2 linked regions of the Anaerocolumna chitinilytica genome follow. The protein of the gene in region 2 interacts with the protein of the main gene of each other region in a pairwise test. Links are inferred from orthologs where the notes say so. Each region holds a gene or a part of one and is shown on either strand. Other genes may lie near its edges. The genes, in order: sfsA and bsdcttw_RS16410.

What was found.
Region 1: the proteins of bsdcttw_RS16410 (region 2) and sfsA interact in binary tests that used the Escherichia coli proteins (3 or more experiments, as listed by UniProt). The link is inferred for Anaerocolumna chitinilytica from one-to-one orthologs.

The regions. Positions count from the first base shown.
Region 1 is NZ_AP023368.1:4,859,919-4,872,159, forward strand. Bases 5,151-7,969 are described here. They hold sfsA (DNA/RNA nuclease SfsA), read right to left. Parts: upstream 6,993-7,969; coding sequence 6,309-6,992; downstream 5,151-6,308. Other genes in these bases: bsdcttw_RS21195 (glycosyltransferase family 4 protein), read right to left, coding at 5,151-5,357; bsdcttw_RS21200 (bacteriohemerythrin), read right to left, coding at 5,414-5,806; bsdcttw_RS21205 (bacteriohemerythrin), read right to left, coding at 5,849-6,241; bsdcttw_RS21215 (hypothetical protein), read left to right, coding at 7,250-7,516; bsdcttw_RS21220 (hypothetical protein), read right to left, coding at 7,614-7,969. Also shown: bsdcttw_RS21180 (peptide chain release factor 3), read right to left, coding at 1-519; bsdcttw_RS21185 (deoxyribonuclease IV), read right to left, coding at 657-1,496; thrS (threonine--tRNA ligase), read right to left, coding at 1,780-3,741; more of bsdcttw_RS21195, read right to left, coding at 4,143-5,150; more of bsdcttw_RS21220, read right to left, coding at 7,970-8,489; bsdcttw_RS21225 (sigma-70 family RNA polymerase sigma factor), read right to left, coding at 8,492-9,007; bsdcttw_RS21230 (Cof-type HAD-IIB family hydrolase), read right to left, coding at 9,120-9,905; bsdcttw_RS21235 (ABC transporter ATP-binding protein), read right to left, coding at 9,948-11,702; pfkA (6-phosphofructokinase), read right to left, coding at 11,824-12,241. UniProt on the Escherichia coli protein: Binds to DNA non-specifically. Could be a regulatory factor involved in maltose metabolism.
Region 2 is NZ_AP023368.1:3,746,484-3,758,704, reverse strand. The notes cover bases 4,184-6,982. They hold bsdcttw_RS16410 (glutamate-5-semialdehyde dehydrogenase), read left to right. Parts: upstream 4,184-4,860; coding sequence 4,861-6,105; downstream 6,106-6,982. Other genes in these bases: miaB (tRNA (N6-isopentenyl adenosine(37)-C2)-methylthiotransferase MiaB), read left to right, coding at 6,760-6,982; bsdcttw_RS16405 (hypothetical protein), read left to right, coding at 6,135-6,641; bsdcttw_RS16415 (5-formyltetrahydrofolate cyclo-ligase), read left to right, coding at 4,210-4,779; bsdcttw_RS16420 (DUF896 domain-containing protein), read left to right, coding at 4,184-4,210. In the rest of the region: bsdcttw_RS16435 (BaiN/RdsA family NAD(P)/FAD-dependent oxidoreductase), read left to right, coding at 148-1,350; bsdcttw_RS16430 (NAD(P)/FAD-dependent oxidoreductase), read left to right, coding at 1,368-2,987; proB (glutamate 5-kinase), read left to right, coding at 3,129-3,986; more of bsdcttw_RS16420, read left to right, coding at 4,001-4,183; more of miaB, read left to right, coding at 6,983-8,208; rny (ribonuclease Y), read left to right, coding at 8,435-9,949; proC (pyrroline-5-carboxylate reductase), read left to right, coding at 10,423-11,223; bsdcttw_RS16385 (NUDIX hydrolase), read left to right, coding at 11,346-11,888; bsdcttw_RS16380 (stage II sporulation protein M), read left to right, coding at 11,973-12,221. UniProt on the Escherichia coli protein: Catalyzes the NADPH-dependent reduction of L-glutamate 5-phosphate into L-glutamate 5-semialdehyde and phosphate. The product spontaneously undergoes cyclization to form 1-pyrroline-5-carboxylate.

The sequences.
Region 1 (12,241 bases), 1.1 Mb from region 2 along the record:
GGAACCGATAGGCCAGTTAACGGGACAAGTCTTAATTCCAAGCACGGTTTCGATATCATCCAGCAACTCAAAGGTATCCTTGGCTTCACGGTCCATCTTATTAATGAAAGTAAAGATAGGAATTCCTCTCATAACACATACTTTAAATAGCTTCTTTGTCTGATTCTCAACACCCTTTGAAGCATCAATTACCATGACCGCGGAATCTGCTGCCATCAGGGTACGATAAGTATCCTCCGAGAAGTCCTGATGTCCCGGAGTATCCAATATATTAATACAATAATCTCCATAGTTAAACTGCATAACCGATGAGGTTACAGAGATACCACGCTGCTTCTCTATTTCCATCCAATCGGATACTGCATGTCGGTCTGTTTTCTTTCCCTTCACAGACCCGGCAAGATTAATAGCTCCTCCGTATAACAGAAGTTTTTCTGTCAGAGTGGTTTTACCCGCATCGGGGTGGGATATTATAGCAAAGGTTCGTCTTTTATTTATTTCCTTGGTGTAGTCTTCCAAAATATTTCCTCCAGCATTCCAGCACATATCTATGCGAAAATTGATTTCCAATTTTTATACTATCTCAAAACTATTTAATCATATAATACATTTCGATTCCTTGTCAAGGTGATTATTCAGATGAAACATGATAAAGGCTATTCCTGCCACTTATAAGCTCTTTTCAGGAAATCAATTTCTTCCCGATGTCCGTCTAGGTCCTTAGGGGTTTCTAATATAAATACCAGCTCCTTTAACGCAGGGTGGTTTATAATTCCTTTTGTTGCCTCAGCTCCCATATTTCCCATACCAATGCCCGCATGTCTGTCTTTATGAAGTCCCAGTCCATCCAGACTGTCATTAAGATGGAAGGCTTTTAATCTCTGCAGACCTATTACCTTATCAAATTCCTCCAGGGTTTTATCAAGTTTTCCAACCACATCATAACCGGCATTCCATAAATGACAGGCATCCATACAGACTCCAAGTTTATCTTTTAAGCGTACTTTCTTAATTACCGCCTGTATCTCTTCAAAACGCCGCCCCATCTCAGTCCCTTTTCCGGCCATGGTTTCAAGCAGTACCGTGGTATGCATCTCCTCAAATAACACTTGATTTAACATCTCTGCAATCTGGTCAACCGCTACCCCTTCTTCCTGGTTTGAACGGCTTCCGGGGTGGAAATTGTAGAAACTGCCAGGGAAATACTCCATTCTTAAAAGGTCTTCTGCAAACATTCTAGCTGCTAACGCTCTAAGATTACTGTCCGGAGAGCAGGCATTTAAGGTATAGGGTGCATGTGCCATAATTTCCGCAAAATGATTTTCTCTCATCAGCTCCTTGAATTTAGACATATCATTGTAGTCTGCTGCCTTTGCTTTAGAACCTCTTGGATTACGTGCGAAAAACTGCAGGGTATTTGCTCCTATGTAAAGGGCATCTTTTCCCATTCTTTCATAACCTTTTGCTACTGATAAATGTGCTCCTATTTTTAACATTCTCTTATCTGCCTTCTATTAAATTTTTATTCCTGTTTTCTGAGCTTTTTATTGGTTTAATTTGTCTCATCCACTAAAGTATCTGCATTTTTATTAAGCTCTAGACATTTTGATTTATAACCGGCACAATACGATTTTCACCAATTATATCAGAAGAAGCTTCACATCCCCTCTTTTTACAACCAGTAAAGATTAGAAACAATCTTTACCTGTTGTTAAAGTGGAATATGAAGCTTCCTTTTCTGCTATATTGGAAGCATATCAGGCAATGATAGTTTTACCTTTACGCCTGCTGCTCTGCTACTTCAATCTTTCTGATTTCTTTGGTTCTGATTTCTTTGCAGATATCATTTACAAAAGTATCCAGTTTCTTCTGTCCTTCATCTCCAAGGTAACGGCTTCTTACGGATACAAGACCTTCTTCTTCTTCCTTCTGACCGACAACTAACAGATAAGGAACGCGGTCAAGTCTGGCCTCACGAATCTTATAACCGATTTTTTCTGCACGTTCATCCACACTGCTGCGTACTCCGTTCTCTTTTAACTCTGCTTCTACTTTTTTAGCATAGTCATGATATTTCTCAGAGATCGGAAGCACTCTTACCTGTTCGGAGCACAACCAGGTAGGGAATTGTCCTGCATACTTTTCAATCAGCCAGGCAAGGGTTCTCTCATAGCATCCCAAGCTGGTTCTGTGAATAATATACGGGCGTTTCTTCTCACCGTTCTGATCAATATAGTACATATCAAACTGCTCTGCGATGATGGCATCCCATTGTATGGTGATCATGGTATCTTCTTTACCATATACATTCTTTGCCTGAATATCAACCTTAGGGCCATAGAAGGCAGCTTCACCTTCTGCTTCGGTAAAAGGAATCTCTAACTCCGTTAATACCTTGCGGATTCTGCCCTGAGTCTCTTCCCATATTGCTTCCGTTCCAATATATTTCTCTTTATTATTGGGATCCCATTTGGAGAGACGGTAAGTTACATCTTCCTCTAAACCAAGCGTCTTTAAGCAATATCTGGCAAGATCAAGACAGCCTTTGAATTCTTCATCCATCTGGTCCGGTCTTACTATTAAATGCCCTTCGGAAATAGTAAACTGGCGGACACGAGTAAGTCCGTGCATTTCACCGGAATCCTCATTACGGAATAACGTAGAAGTTTCACCATAACGCAGAGGAAGGTCACGATAAGATCTCTGTGCAGATTTATATACATAGTATTGGAAAGGGCAGGTCATAGGACGAAGCGCATATACTTCTTTATCTTTTTCTTCATCGCCTAATACAAACATGCCTTCTTTATAGTGATCCCAGTGTCCGGATATCTTGTATAAATCACTCTTTGCCATAAAAGGAGTCTTTGTTCTTACATAACCCCTCTTCTCTTCTTCGTCCTCAATCCATCTTTGCAGTGTCTGCATTATCTTTACACCATTTGGCATGATAAGAGGAAGTCCCTGTCCGATTACGTCAACTGTGGTGAAAAGTTCCATCTCACGGCCAAGCTTATTATGATCACGTCTCTTAACATCTTCCAGATGCTCCAGATACGCATCTAAATCAGCATTCTTAGAATAAGCAGTTCCGTATACACGGGTTAACATCTTGTTTTTCTCTGAACCTCTCCAATAAGCTCCTGAGGAAGAAATCAACTTAATTGCTTTAATCCCCTTGGTGCTCATTAAATGAGGTCCGGCACAAAGGTCCGTAAATTCTCCCTGGCTATAAAAGGAAAGTTCTTCACCTTCCGGCAAATCGTTTATTAATTCAACCTTATAGGGCTCTCCCTTTTCTTCCATGAAACGTATTGCTTCTTCTCTTGGAAGTGTAAAGCGTTTAATCTCTGCACCTTCCTTGATTATTTTCTTCATTTCCTTCTCCAGTGCATCAAGTGCTGCTCTGTCAAAAGGCTCTACATCAAAGTCATAATAAAATCCGGTATCAATGGACGGTCCAATTGCAAGTTTCGCATTGGGATAAAGACGCTTTACTGCTTCTGCCAGTACATGGGAAGTAGTATGTCTGTAGGCTGCCTTGCCGCCTTCATCCTCAAAGGTCAGGATACTTAAGTGGCTGTCTTTGTCTACTACTGTTCTAAGGTCTACTACCTTGCCGTCAAGCTCTGCGGCACAGGCTACTCTTGCCAGACCTTCGCTAATATCCTTTGCAATGTCTATGATTGCCATCTGGCCTTCGTAATCTTTTACTGAACCATCTTTTAATGTAATCTTCATATTAACCCTCCCTGTGATGCGCTTTAGCGCATACTTATTTGAAAAAGTGAACAACGGAATGTTGTGTATAAAAGCATCAAAAAAGCTCATCACTTTCGACTGCTTTATACAGTACGAAAGGGACGAGCATATATCTCGCGGTTCCACCCTCATTGGATTAAAAAATTCCCACTTCATTTGATTGATAACGGTATCGGCCGGGCTGGATTGGAGCCACTCCGAGGTAGTCTTCAAATGTTTCCTGGTAGGATATTCTCAGCATATCATATCCTTCTCTGTATCATTTCACATTTTACTCGTCTCTTCACTGTTTTTTCTAAATAATTTCTTTTTGATAAACCTCATTATAGCATTCCAGACTATTTTGTCAAGTGGAATTTTTAGGCGCTCAGAGGTTAAAATTAAAACAGATAATTGATTTTTTTGTTCTCTGGCGAATCCGTCTGCTCGGAATGAATCTTGCAATCCAATACTTCCATATACACGGCTTCCACACTCTTTCCGAAGGCTTCCGTAGAGAATTTTTGCATAAGCTTTCTGGCATTCTCCCCATAAGGTGTATCCGTGTCAGTAAAGAGCACTTTATCCAGTCCGCTTATGACTTCTTCTTCCCTGTTGAACTTATAACCATTCACACCGGTTATTAAGATGTCATTTAAACAATCATCTTCTTTTGCTACCACAGGAAGCCCTGCTGCCATAGCTTCAATATATGTCAACCCCTGTGTTTCACTATTAGAAGCACTTACAAACACATCTCCTAATTGATAATAAAGCCCTATCTGATCCCAAGGTTTCGAGCCTGCAAAAATTATCTTATCCTCTAATTTCAGTACTTTCGATCTGTTCCTTAGTTCTTCCATCTCCGGACCGCTTCCTACTATCAAAAACTTTACATTTTTTCTTTCTTTCATGTATGTGCTCATGGCATTCATGATTTCTACAATGTTCTTCTCTCTGGAAACCCTGCCTAAATAAAGAATAACTTTTTCGTCTTTCTTAATACCATACTCTTCTTTAATGCGGTTAATATCCTCTTTGCTGTAAAGGGCAGGATCAAATTTCTTCAAATCCACGCCGGTGGGTATAACCGTAATGTCCCGGTGTACGGAGTACTTCTGAAGCAGTTCCTTCACCTTTTCCGTTGGTACAATAACATGTGCCACTGTATTGCAGCATACTTTTGTAAAGATTCTTACAAATGCTTTCGCTCTGCCATCAAGAGGCTTTATATGAGTCAGATAATGGGTATAATCTTCATATATCGTATGATATGTGTGGATCATCGGAATTCTAAGTTCCTTTGCCATAATACGCCCGAATATCCCTAACGAAAACTCTGTATGGGTATGAATGATATCCAGATTCAGTTTCTTAATCGTTCCGGCCAATTTCGGCTGATAGAACATTCCGATACGCCTTTCAGTTATCAGAATAAAAGGAAGGCTTGGTACACGAAAAACATTGTACTCATATTCCGGAGCTCCGGGCGTCGTAGTTGTAAATACATAGACCGTGTGTCCTAACGCTTCCAGTTCTTTTTTTAATATATATACTGAGTTGGCAACCCCATTGATTTCAGGGTAATAAGTTTCTGTAAATAATCCAATGTTCACACGTGCCACTCTCCTTTTTACTAAGTTCCCTCTAAAGGGGTGAACTACTTGAACCCTTACAAGGTTCCGATCAATTTATCTTTCTCCACTATGTGATGAACCAGCCAGTCATTCAGGAAATCCAGAATGTCTAACAGTACTTTTGTTTGATTATGATCTATGCTTTCAAAGTCAATACCGTTGATTTTTTCAATAAATTCGTCATGAGCAGCTTTTTGAGAAAGATATCTTTTATAACCGATGCTTAACATGTAAGCTTCTTCGTCTGCAAAATGCTGCTTGGTATATTCTTTTAGCTTAAGAATAATCGCTACAATATCATCAAATTTATCCGGTACAAAATCATTTTTTACTAGTTCGTAAGCATCATTTGCAATGCGGAATAACTCTGCATGTTCATTATCTATTGTATCTACTCCAATATAATATTCAGGCTTCATCTCATACATATCCGTACCTCCCTAAATAAACCATACATACAGTGACAAAATCTACAGTGTTCCAATCAATTTATCTTTTTCAAGTATATGATGCACCAGCCAGTCACTTAGAAATGCCATAATATCTACTAATGTTTCTGTCTGATTATGATCCATACTGTCAAAATCTATATTATTTACTTTTTCCAGAAAATCTTCATGTTCCATCTTATGGGACAAGAATTTTTTATGTCCGATGCTTACCATATAAGCTTCTTCGTCAGAGAAATGCTGTATGGCATATTCTTTTAACTGTACAATGATTGCAACAATGTTATCAAACTTATCTGCTACGAATTCCTGTCTTAACAATTCATAAGCCTCATCAGCTATACGGAACAATTCTGTATGCTGATTATCGATTGCTTCAATGCCAATGTAATACTCCGGTTTCATCTCATACATATCATGCTCTCCTTTTCTCTTTAGTATTCTGCTTTACTAGGGCTTTCCCTTCGATGTCATTTTCAAATCAATTAAGGATTACCGGAACGGATTCTTTTAATTTCAAACTGTCAGCTGTGACCATACAATTCATAGCCATTATCTTAACGCCTTGCTTTTCAGCTTCTCTTAATGCATCTCCGAATTCTTTGTGAGTTCTGTCATTTGGCTTAAAGCACTTTACATTCTCCATCTGTATAACAAACATTATGTAAGCATCATACCCATCCTTTAAACATTTACATAGTTCATGAATATGTTTAACGCCTCTTTCCGTTGGAGCATCAGGAAAAAAAACACTTCCTTCTTCTTCCAACGTTACTCCTTTTACTTCCATATATGCTTTTCTTTCATGTGATTCCATATAAAAATCAAATCTGGAATTCCCATATACCTGCTCTGGCTTTATTCTTGCATACTCTTCAGACAGATTTCCTTCTAACAGCCACTCGTGAACTACTTTATTGGGTGCCTGGGAATCCATATTTATGAGATGTGCTCCTTTTTGTACAGCTATCAGAGAGTATCTGGTGCTACGGTTCTGATTAAGAGCTTCCTCCAGATAAACTGTAACGCCCGGAACCAAAAGTTCTTTACATCGCCCTGTATTTTTAACATGGCACTTTTGTGTAATACCATCGACAATCACAAACGCAATAAAACGATTGGGACGTGAAACAAAAATTCCTTCTTTGATATTTCTATATTTCATTGCCACCTCAATTTCCCATATATCTCAAATTACCATAATACTAATGAAATACGGTATTCCAATAATTCACACTTTGCGTTCTTTATTATAGCATTTCTGTAATTTCTCGGCAATATCTATTTTAATTAGCAAATTTTACTTTTCTTTTATACGAACATGGCTTATAATGGTGATTGAAAATGTCAGATTTCTCTCACTATGTGTATAAATTTTATAAGATTATGCATATACTGTTAAATGAAAGGAAGTATGTCAATATGAAGAAATTCGGTAAATTTTTATTCGGTACTGTCTCCATCGCTACATTGGCCTGTGGTGCTTATTATCTTTACAAAAATGTTCTAAATAAGGATTCCGCAGATGACTTCGATGATTTTGAAGATGATTTCGAGGACTTCGAACTCCAGGATGATGAACCTGCCGCTGATAAAAAAGAGACCAGAGAATATGTCTCAATCAATATTACTTCCGGGGAATCCGAAAGCACCGAACCAGAAAAAGAAGAAACTGCAACAGAAAAATAAAAAAAAAGAAAAGGAATTTAAACTTAGGTTAATTCCTTTTCTTTTTTATTTCACTTACATAATTTACTTTTATAACTTCTTATCTTTACGTTTTATCTTATTCCTTCAGGAAGTTTCCAATATCCTTCAGCAGCCCATCCCCGTTATCAATGGTATACGTAGTAAGTATACCCTCCTGTGACCGCTTATCGGTTACACTTATAAAGTTATCTTCATAAAATTCAAAGGTAATGGTCTTTCCAGCCTTATCAGTTATCACAAAACGGTAATCGACATTGCCGGTAGCTTGGGTATCAGAAATGGTTGAAGTATAATTATCGATTAATGCGTAGAGCTTTGAAACACTGTCTGTGCTCTTTTCTATTACTTTTCCGTTGTCAGAGTTTTCTGCGGTAAAGGACTTAATGTCTTCTGCATTAATAGCATAGCTTTGTGTAAGAGTTAATGCTTTCGTCCCAAGCAGGCTCTGTTCGGTATCTGCCGCGGCGGCGCTAAAGGTTATGCTTTTGCTGGTGTCATTGGCGGTATCACTACCCCCTGCATTGCTGCTTTCATCAGCTGCTGCAACCTTCGCTTCTTTTTTATCCTGTGCAGCGGAATCACTGGCAAGAGAAGACTCTGGATTCGGGACTTCCTGCATATTTAAATTCATCTTTTCATTGAGAGCAGTTCCGGTATCCCGCTTATCTAAGTTCAGATTATTCTGATATGCCCATACTGCCGTTACCAGTAAAAGTACTGCTGCTGCAGCACCTACAAATCGTCTTGCAGGATATCTTCTTCTGTGCTTTTGTGTAGCTTCTTGTAGTTCTGTTACCGTATTATCCATTTCTTTTATCTTTAGAAGTGTTCTTTGGATCAAATCTTCTGATACCGTAAGAGTATCCAGTTCAAAAGCTGCATCCAAACGTCTCTTTAATTCCATATCATCCCTGTCAGGTGAAGGATTTGTGCCAGTTATATTTTTTTCCATTGTCATATCCTCCCTTCAAGGCTAAGCTTTAACTTCTCTTTTGCTCTGGAGAGCCGGCTTTTTGCCGTCCCTTCCGCAATTCCTAAAAGCCTGGCTGTTTCCGTAACCGTCATGTCCTGAAAATACACACACAATAGTACATCCTTATATTTCTGCGGCAGCTTTGTCACTGCCTCTCTAACCATTCGATTTTCATCTTCCTGCTCTACGGCAGTATACTCATCTTTTCCTGCCAGGGTATTTTCATGTACCTCCGTGAATCCTGTTACTTTCTGATTCCAGGCACTTTTTAGATAGTCTTTGCAGGCATTGATGGTTATGCGTATAATCCAGGTCTTTATACTGCTTTCCCCCTGGAAGGTGTGAAGCTTTTGGTTTACTTTTATGAATACCTCCTGAAAAATATCTTCTGCCAGATGATCATCCTTTACATACATGTATGCGGTCCGCAAAACATCGTTACCATATTTTCTCATCAAGGCTTCGATATCGTAAACCTCTTGGTTTTCCTGGTACATTTTAAGTATCCCCCTAATATACGATGATAGAATTTCTCTGCCCAATCCAGACAGTCTTCGTATACTATCACAGATTAGACGAAATAAATCGTATTATAGTTCCCCGATTTATTTATATTAATCCAAAACTTTTTAGTCCGTGGTAAATCCCATCTTCTCTGATGGATAATGTCTTGTATTTAGCAGCCTCTAGTACTTGGGGATAACTATTTCCCATAGCAATCCCGTATTGGACATAGGATAGCATCTCCATATCGTTGGTGCTGTCTCCAAAAGCATAGGTATCTTCTTTCTTAAGCTTTAAATTCTCTAGGAGTATCTGTATTCCCGTTGATTTGTCATAACCTTTTGGTGTCATTTCAAAATTACCGTCTATATGGTGGATCATATGAAATTTATCGCCCAGTCTGCCTGCAACTAAATCTAAGCGACTGTCAGCGTTTGGAAAGCAAGTAAGTTTATTTATGATATAATTGCCGTTACTTATGGCTTTCAAACCACCCTTGGTATATCTTTTCGAAAATTCAATAATATGCTGATACTCTTCCGAGGTATCCTCAGCTTCGATATAGATATTTTCCGGTCCTTCAAGGATATATCGTATACCACATTCTTTGAGGGTTGCAATAATCTCATCTCCCTCTTTTGGCCCCATCACTTTATTGTGGATTACATTTCCCTGATACTCCACAAAAGTACCGGCTCCAGCTACGATTCCGGAGAAACCCATCTCCATCAGATAATCAGGGACCATGATTCTGGCTCTTCCTGTACAGATTACGGGAATATGACCGTTCTTAAGCAGTTCTTTTATTGCCTGTTTCGTAAGCTCTGTAACCCCTAATTCCGAATCATGGAGAGTACCGTCTATATCAAAAAATATTATCTTCTGATTCATTTTGTCTTTCTCCTTGTCATTATCTTCAACTCCTGGCTGTCATTATCCTAATATCTGCGCCGCATTCTGCGTTAATCGATAAAGTCCGGCATATACACCGTCTTGTTCTAACAACTGTGCATGAGTGCCGCGTTCTGCAATTCCTTCTTCTGTAAGAACTATAATATTACCCGCATTTCGAATAGTAGAAAGCCTGTGAGCTATTACAAAGGTGGTTCTGTTCTTTGCAAGCTTTTCTAAGGACTCCTGTACAATCTTCTCACTTTCGTTGTCCAGAGCCGAAGTTGCTTCATCAAAGATAAGCACCGGAGGGTTCTTAAGAAATACTCTGGCAATGCTGATACGCTGTTTCTGACCGCCGGACAATTTAACACCTCTCTGTCCAATATAAGTATTGTAACCATCCGGCAGTTCCATAATAAACTCATGAGCATTGGCATTTTTCGCAGCTTCAATGATTTCTTCATCCGTTGCTTCCAGGTTACCGTAACGAATATTATCCATTACATTACCGGCAAACAGATAGACCTCCTGCTGTACAATACCAATATTTTTACGCAGGGACCGAAGTTTGATATCTCTAATATCTTTTCCATCCAGCAGGATTTCTCCTTCCGCCACCTCATAGAACCTTGGAATAAGGCTGCAAAGGGTGGTCTTTCCTGCTCCGGAAGGTCCAACCAGTGCTACATACTCACCGGCATTCACCTTTAAATCAATGTTTTTAAATACCTCTGATTTTGTTTCATTATAACGGAAGGATACATTTTTAAATTCTATATCCCCTTTTACATCCTTTAGGCCAATGGCATCTTTCTTATCCACAATATCCGGCTGTATATCCATAATCTCCATGAACCTGTCAAAACCCGTAATGCCGTTCTGGAACTGCTCAGTAAAGTTAATAAGTTTTCTTACCGGTTCAATTATATTATTAATATAGAGCAGGAAAGTCAGAAGGTCGGATAGGGCAATAATATCTTTTGCAATGAAGACCGCTCCTCCCACAATTACAGCGATATTGATAAAGGTAGTGCACATTCCAAGACCGGAATGAAAAGTTGCCATCTGCCAATAACTGTCTCTTTTACTTTCAACAAACCTCCTGTTTCCGTCGTGGAACTTGTCAATTTCACGTTTTTCATTGGCAAAGGATTTTACCACACGGATACCCGACAGGTTATCTTCTATCTGTGCATTTATTTCTGAAATTCTATCCCTATTACGGCGGAAGGCCCTGTTCATCTTATGCTGCATATGGTAAGCAAAAGTGAACATTATCGGAATAAAAGCAAATACGATTAATGTAATCGGAAGATTAATTCGGATTAAAATAACAAATGCACCTACAAACTTGATGATGGAGATGACGATATCCTCCGGACCGTGATGGCACAGCTCTGTTATATCAAATAAATCGTTGGTTATTCTGGACATCAGCTGTCCCGTCTTCTGATTGTCATAAAAATTAAAGGAGAGCTTCTGATAATGCTCAAAGATATCATTTCGCATATCATACTCCATCTTGGCTCCCATCACATGCCCCTGATAAGCAATATAGAAGTTTGATACAAATTCAAGTATTGCTAATCCTATCATCACAAAGGCAAGCTTTATAACAGTTGCAAACACCTGTGAAATATCATATTTTCCCAGCAGGTCATTGGTTATGTATCTTACAATCAGAGGATAGATAAGAGATAAAGCCGCTGCCGTAAGTGCAAAAAACATATCGGAAAAAAACAGTAATTTATAAGGTTTATAGTAGGATATAAATTTTTTTGCTCTGGAACTCATTTTATTACCTTTGCCTTTCCATTTATTAAACTATTATAATCATAATAAAAGCCCGACCCATTGGCAACACCTAATTTTAGAAAGTGCTAATTGGTCGGGCTTTCATCCGCTATTTAATGTATTATTGAGATAATTTCTTAGCCATATCATACAGATACTGGTCAACATCTTTCTTCATTGCCAGTGCTTCTTCAATATCGTAATCTACAAATTTGCCGTCTCTGTAACCTACTACACGGTTGCTGGCACCTTTGCAAAGTAAGTCAACCGCTATAGAGCCCATAGCAGATGCATACATTCTGTCCATACAGGTAGGGCTTCCACCACGCTGAATATGTCCGATAATCGTTGCTCTTGTTTCAATTCCGGTAGCGGCTTCGATTCTCTTTGCCATTCCGTAGGAATCACCAATACCTTCTGCATTTACTATGATATGGTGTTTCTTTCCTAACTTCTTTCTTTGTACGATACTATCTATAATTCTCTGTTCATTGTGGTCATATCTTTCAGGAATCAGAATATCCTCTGCTCCGTTGGCA
Region 2 (12,221 bases):
TGTCAAGTTTATGTTAATTTGTGGAAGGAGCGGAGACAGCAGTATAACAAACCACATTGTTGGAGTGCAGGATATATGCTATAATATTTAAAGTGACTGATAATTCCTATAGGATTTAACATAAAGAGAATTTAGGAGGATTGCCATATGAGCGGAATATATGTTATTGGAGGCGGTGCATCCGGACTTTTTGCCGCTATATGGGCGGCAAGACGGAATAGAAAAGTAACGGTGCTTGAACACAAGGATAAACCGGGAAAGAAGATTCTTGCGACAGGTAACGGTAAGTGTAATTATACGAATCTTGTACAGGAGGGAGATTGCTACAGAAGTGATAATCCTGCCTTTGCACCGGAAGTGCTAATGAATTTCGATGTGAAGAAGACGATAGATTTCTTTCAGGAGATCGGTATTTATCCACATGAGCGAAATGGGTATCTATATCCAAACTCAGGACAGGCTTCTTCTGTCCTTGAAGTACTGTTATTGGAGGCAGAGCGCCTGCATGTGAAGATAGAATGCGGGATTCATGTGAATAGTATAAATCGAAATCTTACGATATTTACGGATAAGGGGCAGTTTCAGGCAGATAAAGTACTTTTGGCAGGAGGAGGTATGGCAAATCCGGCACTTGGTTCTGACGGAAGCAGCTTTCAGCTGGCAGGTGCTCTGGGACATCGAATTATTAGACCTTTACCGGCATTGGTTCAACTAAGAGCGAAAGAGAAATATTTTAAAACTCTCTCAGGAGTGCGGACGGAAGCGGAGGTTAGTCTCTATACCGGAAGCCGGTTTGTTGCAAAGGAAAAAGGAGAGATACTTTTTGCTGATTATGGAATATCAGGTATTCCGGTGATGCAGGTAAGCCGTTATGCTGCAAAGGCTTTGAGTGAAGGAAGGGAAGCAATTCTGGTTCTTGATTTCTTTCCGGCTCTTTCAAAAGAGGAAATAAAAAATATATTGGCAGGCAGATTAAACAGAAATCCGAAAGAAACAATCGAAGAGGCATTTATCGGGTTTATGAACAAAAAATTGGCGTATGCTGCCTTGCGGGAGACAAAAATAGATGTAAGTCTTACTCTGGCGCAATTAAAAGAAGAGCAGTTGGAGAAGATTGCCTTAAGACTCAAAGAATGGAAAATCTTCATTACAGAAACCAATCCCTTTGAGCAAGCCCAAGTGACTGCGGGAGGGGTTGATACCTTGCAGATAAATCCGTCAACCATGGAATCAAAACTGGTAAAGGGACTTTTTTTTGCAGGAGAAATCGTAGATGTGGATGGTACCTGCGGAGGATATAACCTTCAATGGGCTTGGTCCAGCGGTTTTGTAGCCGGTAATCACATATAAAAGAAAAGAGGTAATTTGTGTTACAGATATCCCAGTTAAAACTCAAATTGGAACAGTCAGAGAAAGAATTATATAAACTGGCTGCGAAGACCCTGAAAATAAAGGAAGAAGAAATAAAAAAACTTATAATTACAAAGAAATCCGTTGATGCCAGAAAAGAAGAGGTCTGTTATGTGTATCAAATAGAAGTTATGGTAGACGATGAGGAGAAAAAGGCAGCTAGATTAAAGAATGTGAATGTAACGATTGCAAAGAGGAATGCTTATCAATTTAAACCGACAGGAGATGAAAACCTTGAGAAGAGGCCGATTATAGCCGGTTTTGGCCCGGCAGGCCTGTTTTGCGGACTTTTGCTTGCACGCCATGGCTACCGTCCTATTATCATAGAACGTGGAGAAGCAGTTGAAAAAAGAGTAGTCAGTGTAGAAGAATTTTGGAAAAACGGTAAGTTAAATACCAGGTCCAATGTACAGTTTGGAGAAGGCGGTGCAGGTACCTTTTCAGACGGTAAATTAAATACCATGATAAAGGACCAGTTCGGCAGAAACCATTTTGTTTTACAGGTTTTAGCAGAACATGGTGCACCGGAGGAAATACTGTATCTGAATAAGCCCCATATCGGAACAGATAAGTTAAGGGAGGTAGTAAAAGCAATCAGACAAGAGATCATATCTCTTGGCGGAGAGGTTCGCTTTCAAACCTGCCTGACAGATATTCTGATGAAAGAAGGACGGGTTACCGGAATTGAACTGGAGCATAAGGAAGTCCTTGAGTGCAGTGTCTTAGTATTAGCCCTTGGACACAGTGCCAGAGATACCTTTAAACTACTGCATGAAAAAGGAATGAATCTTACACCAAAGTCTTTTGCCATCGGCCTTCGTATGGAACATCCCCAAGAGTTAATAAGCAGGAATCAATATGGAAGCCGCTATGATAAACTCCCTCCTGCCGATTATAAATTAACTCATAATGCTGTAAATGGGAGAGGAATATATTCCTTTTGCATGTGTCCGGGCGGATTTGTAGTCAATGCCTCCTCTGAGGAAGGTCATACAGCTGTTAATGGAATGAGCAATCATGGGAGAAACGAAAAGAATGCCAACAGTGCTTTGATTGTTACAGTAACACCGGAGGATTATTTTAAGGAGACCGGTATGAACAATTATCCTCTCGCAGGAGTTGAATTTCAAAGAATATGGGAAGCAAAAGCCTATGAGAGGGGGAAAGGAGCAGTGCCTGTCCAGCTCTATGGAGATTTTAAAAACAATAGAGTCAGTAACGGCTTTGGTGCCATAACCCCCAATCTAAAGGGCAGCTACAGTCTATCTAATTTAAGAGAATGTCTGCCGGATTATGTTTCGGCTGCATTAATAGATGGTATAGAGAATTTTGAGCGGAAAATCAAGGGATTTTCAAGAGAAGAGATGATCTTATCCGGTGTGGAAACGAGAACCTCCTCCCCTATCCGTATGGAGAGAGATGACGGCTATGAAGCCAATATTGCAGGAATATATCCCTGCGGTGAAGGAGCCGGTTACGCAGGTGGAATTACCTCTGCCGCAGTGGACGGAATTAAGGTATTTGAAGCGATTGCCTCAAAATATAAGTATCCAATATTTACAGAAAATCTGAAATAAGTTAGAATAGATGTAATTTTACTGCAATCTATAAGATTGCATAAGCTGAAAGATAGCAAAAGCTGAAAAATTACAGAAGCTGAAACGTTGTATAATCTGAAAGATTATATATGCCCCTAATAGCGCAGAGAGGAAGATTGGATGTCAGGAAGAGAATTGTTAAAGGATAAGAAGCGTATTGTTATAAAAATAGGTTCATCCTCTTTAACTCATCAGGAGACCGGAAGGATTAACCTTACAAAGATGGAAAAATTAGTTCGTATACTAACGGATTTAAGGAATCAGGGAAAGGATGTAATATTAGTATCATCAGGTGCAATTGCAGTTGGAAAGGAAACTCTTGGCATCAGAAACCGTCCTTCAAAGAAGGCTGTCAAGCAAGCCTGTGCCGCGGTAGGTCAGGCAAGATTAATGATGGTGTACCAGAAGTTATTTGCAGAATATAATCAGGTACCCGCACAGATACTAATGACTAAGTATACAATGATTAATGACATCAGCAGGGAGAATGCCCAAAATACTTTTCATGAACTCTTTGATATGGGTGTAATTCCTATTGTTAATGAAAACGATACGGTTACTACAGATGAGATTGAATTTGGTGACAACGATACCCTGTCAGCAATTGTAACCGCACTTATTCATGCAGATTTACTGATCCTGCTTTCTGATATTGACGGCCTATATACGGATGATCCAAGACAGAATGAGAATGCGGAATTCATAGATTGTGTGGAACATATAGATGAACGACTGAACAGTATGGCAAAAGATTCCTCTTCTCTTGTGGGTACGGGAGGAATGGCAACGAAGATCAGTGCTGCGAAGATAGCCACAGCCTCCGGTGCAGATATGATAATTGCCAATGGAGAAGAGGTTGGTATTATCCAGTCAATAATGGCCGGAGATAAAAAAGGAACCTTCTTTTTAGCACAAAAAGATGAGAATTTTAAACTGCTTGATTATATCAGTACGAAACAATACTCGAACAAAGCATAATAAAAGGAGCATACATGGAAGAATCAAGGTTAGCAAGAATCAATCAATTATATAAAAAATCCCAGGAGGAAGGCCTGACAGAAGAAGAAAAAGCGGAACAGGCAGAACTTCGAAGTGAATATATACAGTCTGTTAGAAATAATTTAAGAGGAACACTTAACAATATATCCTTATTAAACCCGGATGGAACAGTGACTGAGCTTTCAAAAAAGGAAAAAAACTAATGACAAAAGATGAAATAAGGCAGGAAATAAAACAGCAGAAAGAAAGGCTGACAAAGGAACAGATTACAGCTAAGAGTGAAATTATAGTGCATCAATTTACTACGTTAGCTGAATACTGTAATTGCAGTCAGATTATCCTTTATGCTGCCTTTAACCAGGAAGTGAATACTCTGCCTTTAATCAATCAGGCTTTAAGAGATGGTAAGAAAGTAGCTTTACCGAAAGTAATGGGTAAGGAGATTGAATTCTTTTATATAACAGCTTTTTCTGAGACTGCTGTAAGCACCATGGGAATACCGGAACCGGATCCCCTGAAAAAAATTGAGCTATTAGCAGACAGTACCAATCTAATACTGGTACCCGGTCTAGCATTTGACCGCAAGGGGAATCGAATCGGTTATGGTAAAAGTTATTATGATGCCTATTTTACTGCTAATTCCGGTAAGGCGAAGTTTTTAAAAATAGCTTTGGCATATGACTTTCAAGTATATGATAATATTCCGGCTGAAAGTCATGATGTGAAGATAGATTGGCTAATTACTGAAAACTGTTCAGAGAAATTAGTTTGAAAAATGGATTATCATGCGTTGGGGTAGGGGTACTTTAATAATTGCTTTAAGGGCACTTGAATAGAAGGAAAGGGTGATTACATGGAACTACTGGAGATTGGGCAAAGAGCTAAAAAGGCAGCAGCTGTTTTGAACACTCTGAGTCAGGAAAGAAAAATTAAAGGATTACAAGTTGCTTCTTACGCGTTGAAAAATCACAAGGATGAGATTCTGCTGGCGAATCAGGAGGATGTAAAAAAGGCGAAAGCAAATGGTATGTCGGAAGCTTTAGTTGACAGACTTACCTTAAATGCGGCAAGAATTGATGCCATGGCAGAGGGACTTCTGGAGATTTCATCTTTGGAAGATCCGATAGGAGAAGTTATCTCAATGAAGGAAAGGCCGAACGGACTGGTAATCGGGCAAAAAAGGGTTCCAATAGGTGTCATCGGTATTATTTATGAATCCAGGCCTAATGTTACGGCAGATGCCTTTGGTTTATGTTTTAAGACCAGCAATGCGGTAATATTAAAAGGAGGCAGTGATGCTCTTAATTCTAACATTGCAATTGTAAAGATTATTAGGGAAGCATTAACCACCAGTGATATAACAGAGGATGCCATACAGTTAGTGGAAGACACCAGCAGGGAAACTGCCAAAGAACTGATGCGACTGAATAAATACATCAACCTGCTGATACCAAGAGGCGGTGCAGGCTTGATTAAAACAGTGGTGGAAAACAGTACAATTCCAGTGATTGAAACCGGAACCGGCAATTGTCATGTCTATGTGGACGAATCAGCTGATTTTGATATGGCACTGCGCATTATACATAATGCCAAAACCCAAAGACTTGGAGTATGTAATGCCTGTGAATCTCTTGTTGTACACAGCGGTGTTATGGATGCATTTTTACCATTATTATATAACATGTTAACGGATAATCATGTAGTAATCAGAGCAGATGAAAGAGCCAGAGCAGTTTGTTCTGGAATGGAAGCGGCTACGGAAGATGATTTCGGAAGAGAATACCTGGATCGTTTGATTTCCTTAAAAATTGTAGACTCCATAGAGGAAGCCATAGAACATATCAATAATTATAATACAGGACATTCCGAATCTATTATTACAAAGGATTATAATAATTCAATGAAATTTTTAAATGAAATTGATGCGGCAGCTGTGTATGTCAATGTATCCACCCGTTTTACAGATGGAGGCGAATTCGGATTTGGGGCTGAAATCGGTATAAGTACCCAAAAACTGCATGCCAGAGGCCCTATGGGACTTCTCGCACTAACTTCAACTAAATACATTATTTTCGGAAACGGTCAGATTAGGCCTTAACTAGTAGAGAATGACATAATGAGTGAAATGTGAAAGTGAGATTGATGAGAAGGCTTGAAAGACTGTTGAAGAAATGCAGGAAATTGAAAGAACCGGGAGCAGGGACTGCTCAAGAGTATAATGATAACCTCAGGCAATTAGGTTATCAATTGTTAGAACTATATATTAAAGGAAAAATTAGTATCGAAGATGATATTATTCAGATAGCGGCGGAGGCTGACCAGCTAAATATCAGCGGTTTTATTAAAGAAGCGGGAAAATATTTCTCGTATAAAAAGAATAATGGAGAAAATGCAAAGTTTTCAGAAGCCATTGCTTCCTGTTTGATGGATTTTTACAATATTGTCGTAGAGTCTGATAATGGGTACCATGTGAGTTATTATTACTATAGAGGAGATAATAAGCCCCAGGGGGTACCTGGGGCTTTGTCGGATTTAATACTAAAATTATTCGGAATATGTTATGAATATGAAATCGATATTGAAACAGTTATGACAGAGAAATACGAGCTGTGTAAGAAAAATTATTTAAATTAAGGGGTGAGTGGTTTACCACATGACATTATACTCTAAGTGTTGTAATTTAGGCTTGTATAAGCTATAATTTTAGGTTGTGGCACCTAAAAATAAGTATTTTGAAAGTAGAGAATAGAAAATGAGCAGTTTACTTATGAATCTTGATGAGATAGATTTGGAGGGCAAGGAACCTCTTACAGAACCTGAGCGTCAGTATTATTTTATGGCAAAGTGCAGAAAGTGGGTAAGACACAAGGAAAAGGAACTAAACAGAGCCTTAACCTTTTCAGTAGTTACTTTTGGCTGCCAGATGAATGCGAAGGATTCAGAAAAACTTGCCGGTATTCTTGAGAAGATCGGGTATGTACAGGTAGAAGGAGAAGAAGTGGATTTTGTGGTCTATAACACCTGTACAGTAAGGGAGAACGCCAATACCAGAGTATATGGAAGATTGGGTTATCTTAACGGTCTGAAAAGAAAAAATCCTAACATGATGATTGCACTCTGCGGCTGTATGATGCAGGAAGATGCGGTAGTGGATAAAATTAAGAAAAGCTATCGTTTTGTAGATATGATATTTGGTACCCACAATATCTTTAAACTGGCAGAGCTTATGGATACCAGACTACACTCAAAAACCATGATAATTGATATTTGGAAGGATACAAATCTGATTGTAGAGGATCTTCCCAGTGAGCGAAAATATTCTTTTAAAGCAGGCGTTAATATAATGTACGGCTGCAATAATTTCTGCAGTTACTGCATCGTGCCTTATGTACGAGGAAGAGAAAGAAGCAGAAATCCTGAAGATATCATAAAGGAAGTCAGGGAATTAGTAGCAGACGGTGTAATTGAGATTATGCTATTGGGTCAGAATGTGAATTCCTATGGTAAGAATCTGAAGGAACCCATAAGTTTTGCTGAACTTTTAGTGCAGCTGGAACAGATTGAGGGACTTAAGAGAATACGTTTTATGACCTCCCACCCGAAGGATTTATCGGATGAATTAATAGAAGTGATGAAGAATTCCAAGAAAATATGCAGACATCTGCACCTTCCGGTACAATCCGGAAGTACGGATATCTTAAAGAAAATGAATCGGAATTATACAAAGGAATCTTACCTTAAGGTAGCGGAGAAAATAAAGACTGCTATGCCGGACATTTCACTCACTACAGATATTATTGTGGGTTTTCCGGGTGAGACAGAAGAAGATTTCCTTGAAACACTTGATGTGGTAAAGAAAGTCCGTTATGACAGTGCCTACACCTTCCTTTATTCCAAACGTTCGGGAACACCTGCTTGTGTGATGGAAAATCAGGTGGAAGACCCAGTGGCAAAGGAGCGCTTTGACCGGCTTTTAAAAACTGTTCAGGAAATTGCAGGAGAACTGACCGGTAAATTGGAAGGCATGGTGGAGGAAGTTCTGGTAGAAGAGGTTAATACCCAGGATTCTTCCTTTTTAACAGGAAGGTTAAGCAATAATACGCTGGTTCATTTTAAAGGAAGTGATGAGCTCATCGGCAAGTTAGTTTCTGTTAAATTGTCACAATGCAAAGGATTCTATTATTTTGGAGAATTAATATAGGATTAATAGACTTTTTCCCCCTTGTTTGAATCGTGTAACTTTTTGTATTTCTTTTGATTATTTTCGTTGAAATATGACATAATGCATAAAAATTTAATGGGGATACTTGACATTGTCATGAAAACAGTATAAAATTTATATGTTGTATATTTGTACAATGAAAATTCAATAAGGAGGTGCTCCAGTGCAGGATATATTACCTATAATAGCAAGTATATTAGTTACCCTGCTCATCGCTGTTCCTCTTGTCTGGAAATTTGCTATTTCCTACCATGTTAAGGTTGTAGAAGCTAAGATTGGTTCTGCTGAGGAAAAAGCAAGGGAAATCATAGATGAAGCTTTAAAAACAGCTGAAACTAAGAAAAGAGAAGCCTTACTTGAAGCAAAGGAAGAGTCTTTAAAGACTAAGAATGAGTTAGAGAAGGAAACCAAGGAAAGACGAGCAGAAGTTCAACGATATGAGAAAAGGGTTCTGTCAAAGGAAGAAACCTTAGACAGAAAGATCGAAGCACTTGAGAAGAAAGAATCCAGACTTTCTGCAAAAGAAGCTGAGCTTGATAAAATCAAGGTAGAAGCAGAAGCACTACATGCACAGCAGCTGCAGGAACTGGAGAAAATTTCAGGACTTACCTCCGAACAAGCGAAAGAATATCTTTTAAAAACAGTTGAAGACGAAGTAAAACATGAAACTGCAATGTTAGTTAAGGAACTTGAAAGCAAAGCAAAAGAAGAAGCAGACAAAAAGGCAAAGGACTATGTTGTTACCGCTATTCAGAAATGCGCAGCAGATCATGTTGCGGAAACTACTATATCCGTTGTACAGCTTCCGAATGACGAGATGAAAGGAAGGATAATAGGAAGGGAAGGAAGAAATATCCGTACCTTAGAAACCCTTACAGGAGTAGATCTAATTATAGATGATACCCCAGAGGCTGTTATTTTATCCGGCTTCGATCCTATCAGAAGAGAAGTGGCAAGAATTGCCCTTGAAAAGCTGATTGTAGATGGAAGAATTCATCCTGCCAGAATTGAAGAGATGGTGGAAAAGGCTCAAAAGGAAGTTGAAGTCATGATTCGTGAAGAAGGTGAAGCGGCAACTCTAGAAGTTGGTGTTCATGGAATTCATCCAGAACTTGTCAGACTTCTCGGTAAGATGAAGTTCCGTACAAGTTATGGACAAAATGCTTTAAAACATTCGATTGAAGTAGCTCAGTTATCCGGATTACTTGCCGGAGAGATAGGCGTAGATATCAGAATGGCAAAGAGAGCCGGATTACTGCATGATATTGGTAAATCTGTTGACCATGAGATGGAAGGCTCACATATTCAAATTGGTGTTGATTTATGCAGAAAGTATAAGGAATCAGCGATTGTTATTAATGCAGTGGAATCACATCATGGTGATGTTGAACCCGAATCCTTAATCGCTTGTATTGTACAGGCTGCGGACACCATTTCAGCTGCGAGACCAGGTGCTAGAAGAGAAACATTAGAAACATACACAAACAGATTGAAACAATTAGAAGATATCTCCAATAGCTTTAAGGGAGTAGATAAGTCATTCGCAATACAAGCAGGCAGAGAAGTTCGTATTATGGTAGTGCCGGAACAGATTTCCGATGCAGACATGATATTACTTGCCCGCGATGTATCTAAACAGATTGAATCTGAACTGGAATATCCGGGTCAGATTAAAGTAAATGTAATCAGGGAATCAAGGGTTACAGATTACGCAAAATAATAAGAATTATAGATGGCCGAAATTCCGGTAAAAGGAATTTCGCCATCTTTTTTTAATGGAAAATAATTTAATGAGTTAAACTGATGAAGCCAGTATGAGGGACGGACGATGACCGGAAGGTTCGTTTTAAAACTTGGTTACTCGAGATTCTAATTCCACTAAATCGCCAGGAAACGTAACTGGCAGTCAAAAAGGTGCCAAACTCGCTGAAACATCGCGGGAGCGGATGGGTTCTGCGCTCAAACAGTGGCATCTGTTTTTCTAGTTACGTTTCCTGCCGCTTAAGTGTCATAAAGAATCTCTCGAGACGAAGTTTTAAAACAAACCTTCCGGTCATCTGTTTATCTATAATATTGGTTTTATGAGGTTGCCTGTGTAAGCATATTCTTTCTTGCATAATAGGGAGTTATATACTACAATTACTAATAAATTCTTTGGAATTAAGAGACGAATTAGATAAAGGAGGCAGTCGAATGGATAAGGTAGGATTTATCGGAGCGGGTAATATGGGACTCCCGATGATTTTGGGAGCTGTAAAAGTGTTTGGAACAGAATCTATTCTTTTTACAACGAAAAGAGAAGAAAGAAAAGTAGTGGTTCATAAGGAAACGGGAGCAGATTATGCATGGAATAATAAAACATTGGTGGAATCATGTAAATATGTTGTGCTTGCTGTGAAACCGCAGTTTTTTGGGGATGTTTATAGGGATATAAAGGACAGTCTGACAGAGGAGCATATTGTTATCTCCATTGCTGCCGGTATTACGATAGAGTCTATGAAACAGGCTCTTGGGGAGCACATCCGTGTGGTTAGGTCCATGCCGAATACACCGGCTCTCGTAGGAGAAGGAATGTCTGCTGTGTGCTTTTCAAAGGACGGGTATAGTGAGTCGGAAAAGGAATGGATTGACCGGTTTTTTAATTCCTTTGGTAAATATGAAGTGTTTGAGGAAAGTCTTATGAATTCCATCGTTTGTGCCAGCGGTAGCTCCCCCGCATATGTTTATATGTTTATTGAAGCTCTGGCAGACAGTGCTGTTAAATATGGTATTCCAAGAGATAAGGCTTATAAACTTACGGCTCAGACAGTACTTGGTGCTGCAAAGATGATCTTGGAGACAGGTGAACATCCGGGTAAGTTAAAGGACCAGGTCTGCTCACCGGGCGGTACGACAATTGCAGCAGTAGAAGCTCTGGAGGAGTATGGTTTTCGTAATGCTATTATGAAAGCCTCGGATGCTTGTTATGAAAGAGCGGTATCGCTTAATAAATAAACATGGGATATTATGTTAAAAAACAGTTATCAACATAATATTCACGAAAGAGTCCGTGGAAAAAGAGAGAACATTTTCGCTTTGATTTTAAATATGAGCTAAAGTGCATCATGGAGGGTTAAATGGAAAAGAGAGAATACAAGAGGCTAAAAAGAACTTTATGCCATAAAGGGCACATTATAGATTTTTATACGGACACCATGGAATTACCAAATGGGAAAACCGCCGAATGGGATTTTATCGGACACAAAGGAGCTGCAGCTATTGTGCCCGTAACCGACGAAGGAAAGATATTAATGGTTAGACAATATCGTAATGCGGTGGAAGAGTATACCCTTGAAATTCCAGCAGGAGGACTAAATCCAGGAGAGGATATGAAGACTTGTGCAGCCAGAGAATTAGAAGAAGAAACCGGATATAGGGCTGAGCATACAGAGCATTTGCTGGATCTTTATACTACGGTAGCCTTCTGCAATGAAAAAATCGGTATCTATTTCACAGAACATCTAATACCCTCAAAACAGCATTTAGATGAAGATGAATTTGTAACGATTGAAAGCTACTCAATAGATGAACTTGTGAACTTTATTTTTACCGGGCAGATTAAAGATGCGAAAACCATTGCGGCTATTCTGGCTTATAAGACAAAAAAAGAGATGAAGTAACCTTAGCATACTATTTCAGATACGGGCATTATTTTTACAATAGTCTCATATGCTATTTTATAGACAATAGTATCAGGTGCCGGTATGAACTTTTTAAAACAGCAATTGCATAGATTAGGGGAAATAAAAACAGGCTTGTTATTGGCAGCTTTTGGAGCAGTACTTGGTGTAGTTTTTGCAAGGGTTTTTAAAAGCTTTTATTGGGGAAATATTAATATCTTAAATACGGAGTACCTTACACAGATAAAGGATACACCTATTAATTATTCAGAACTTTTAAAGTATGTTTATTGGGATATTTTTAAAAGTTATATAATACTTTGGATGGTTTGC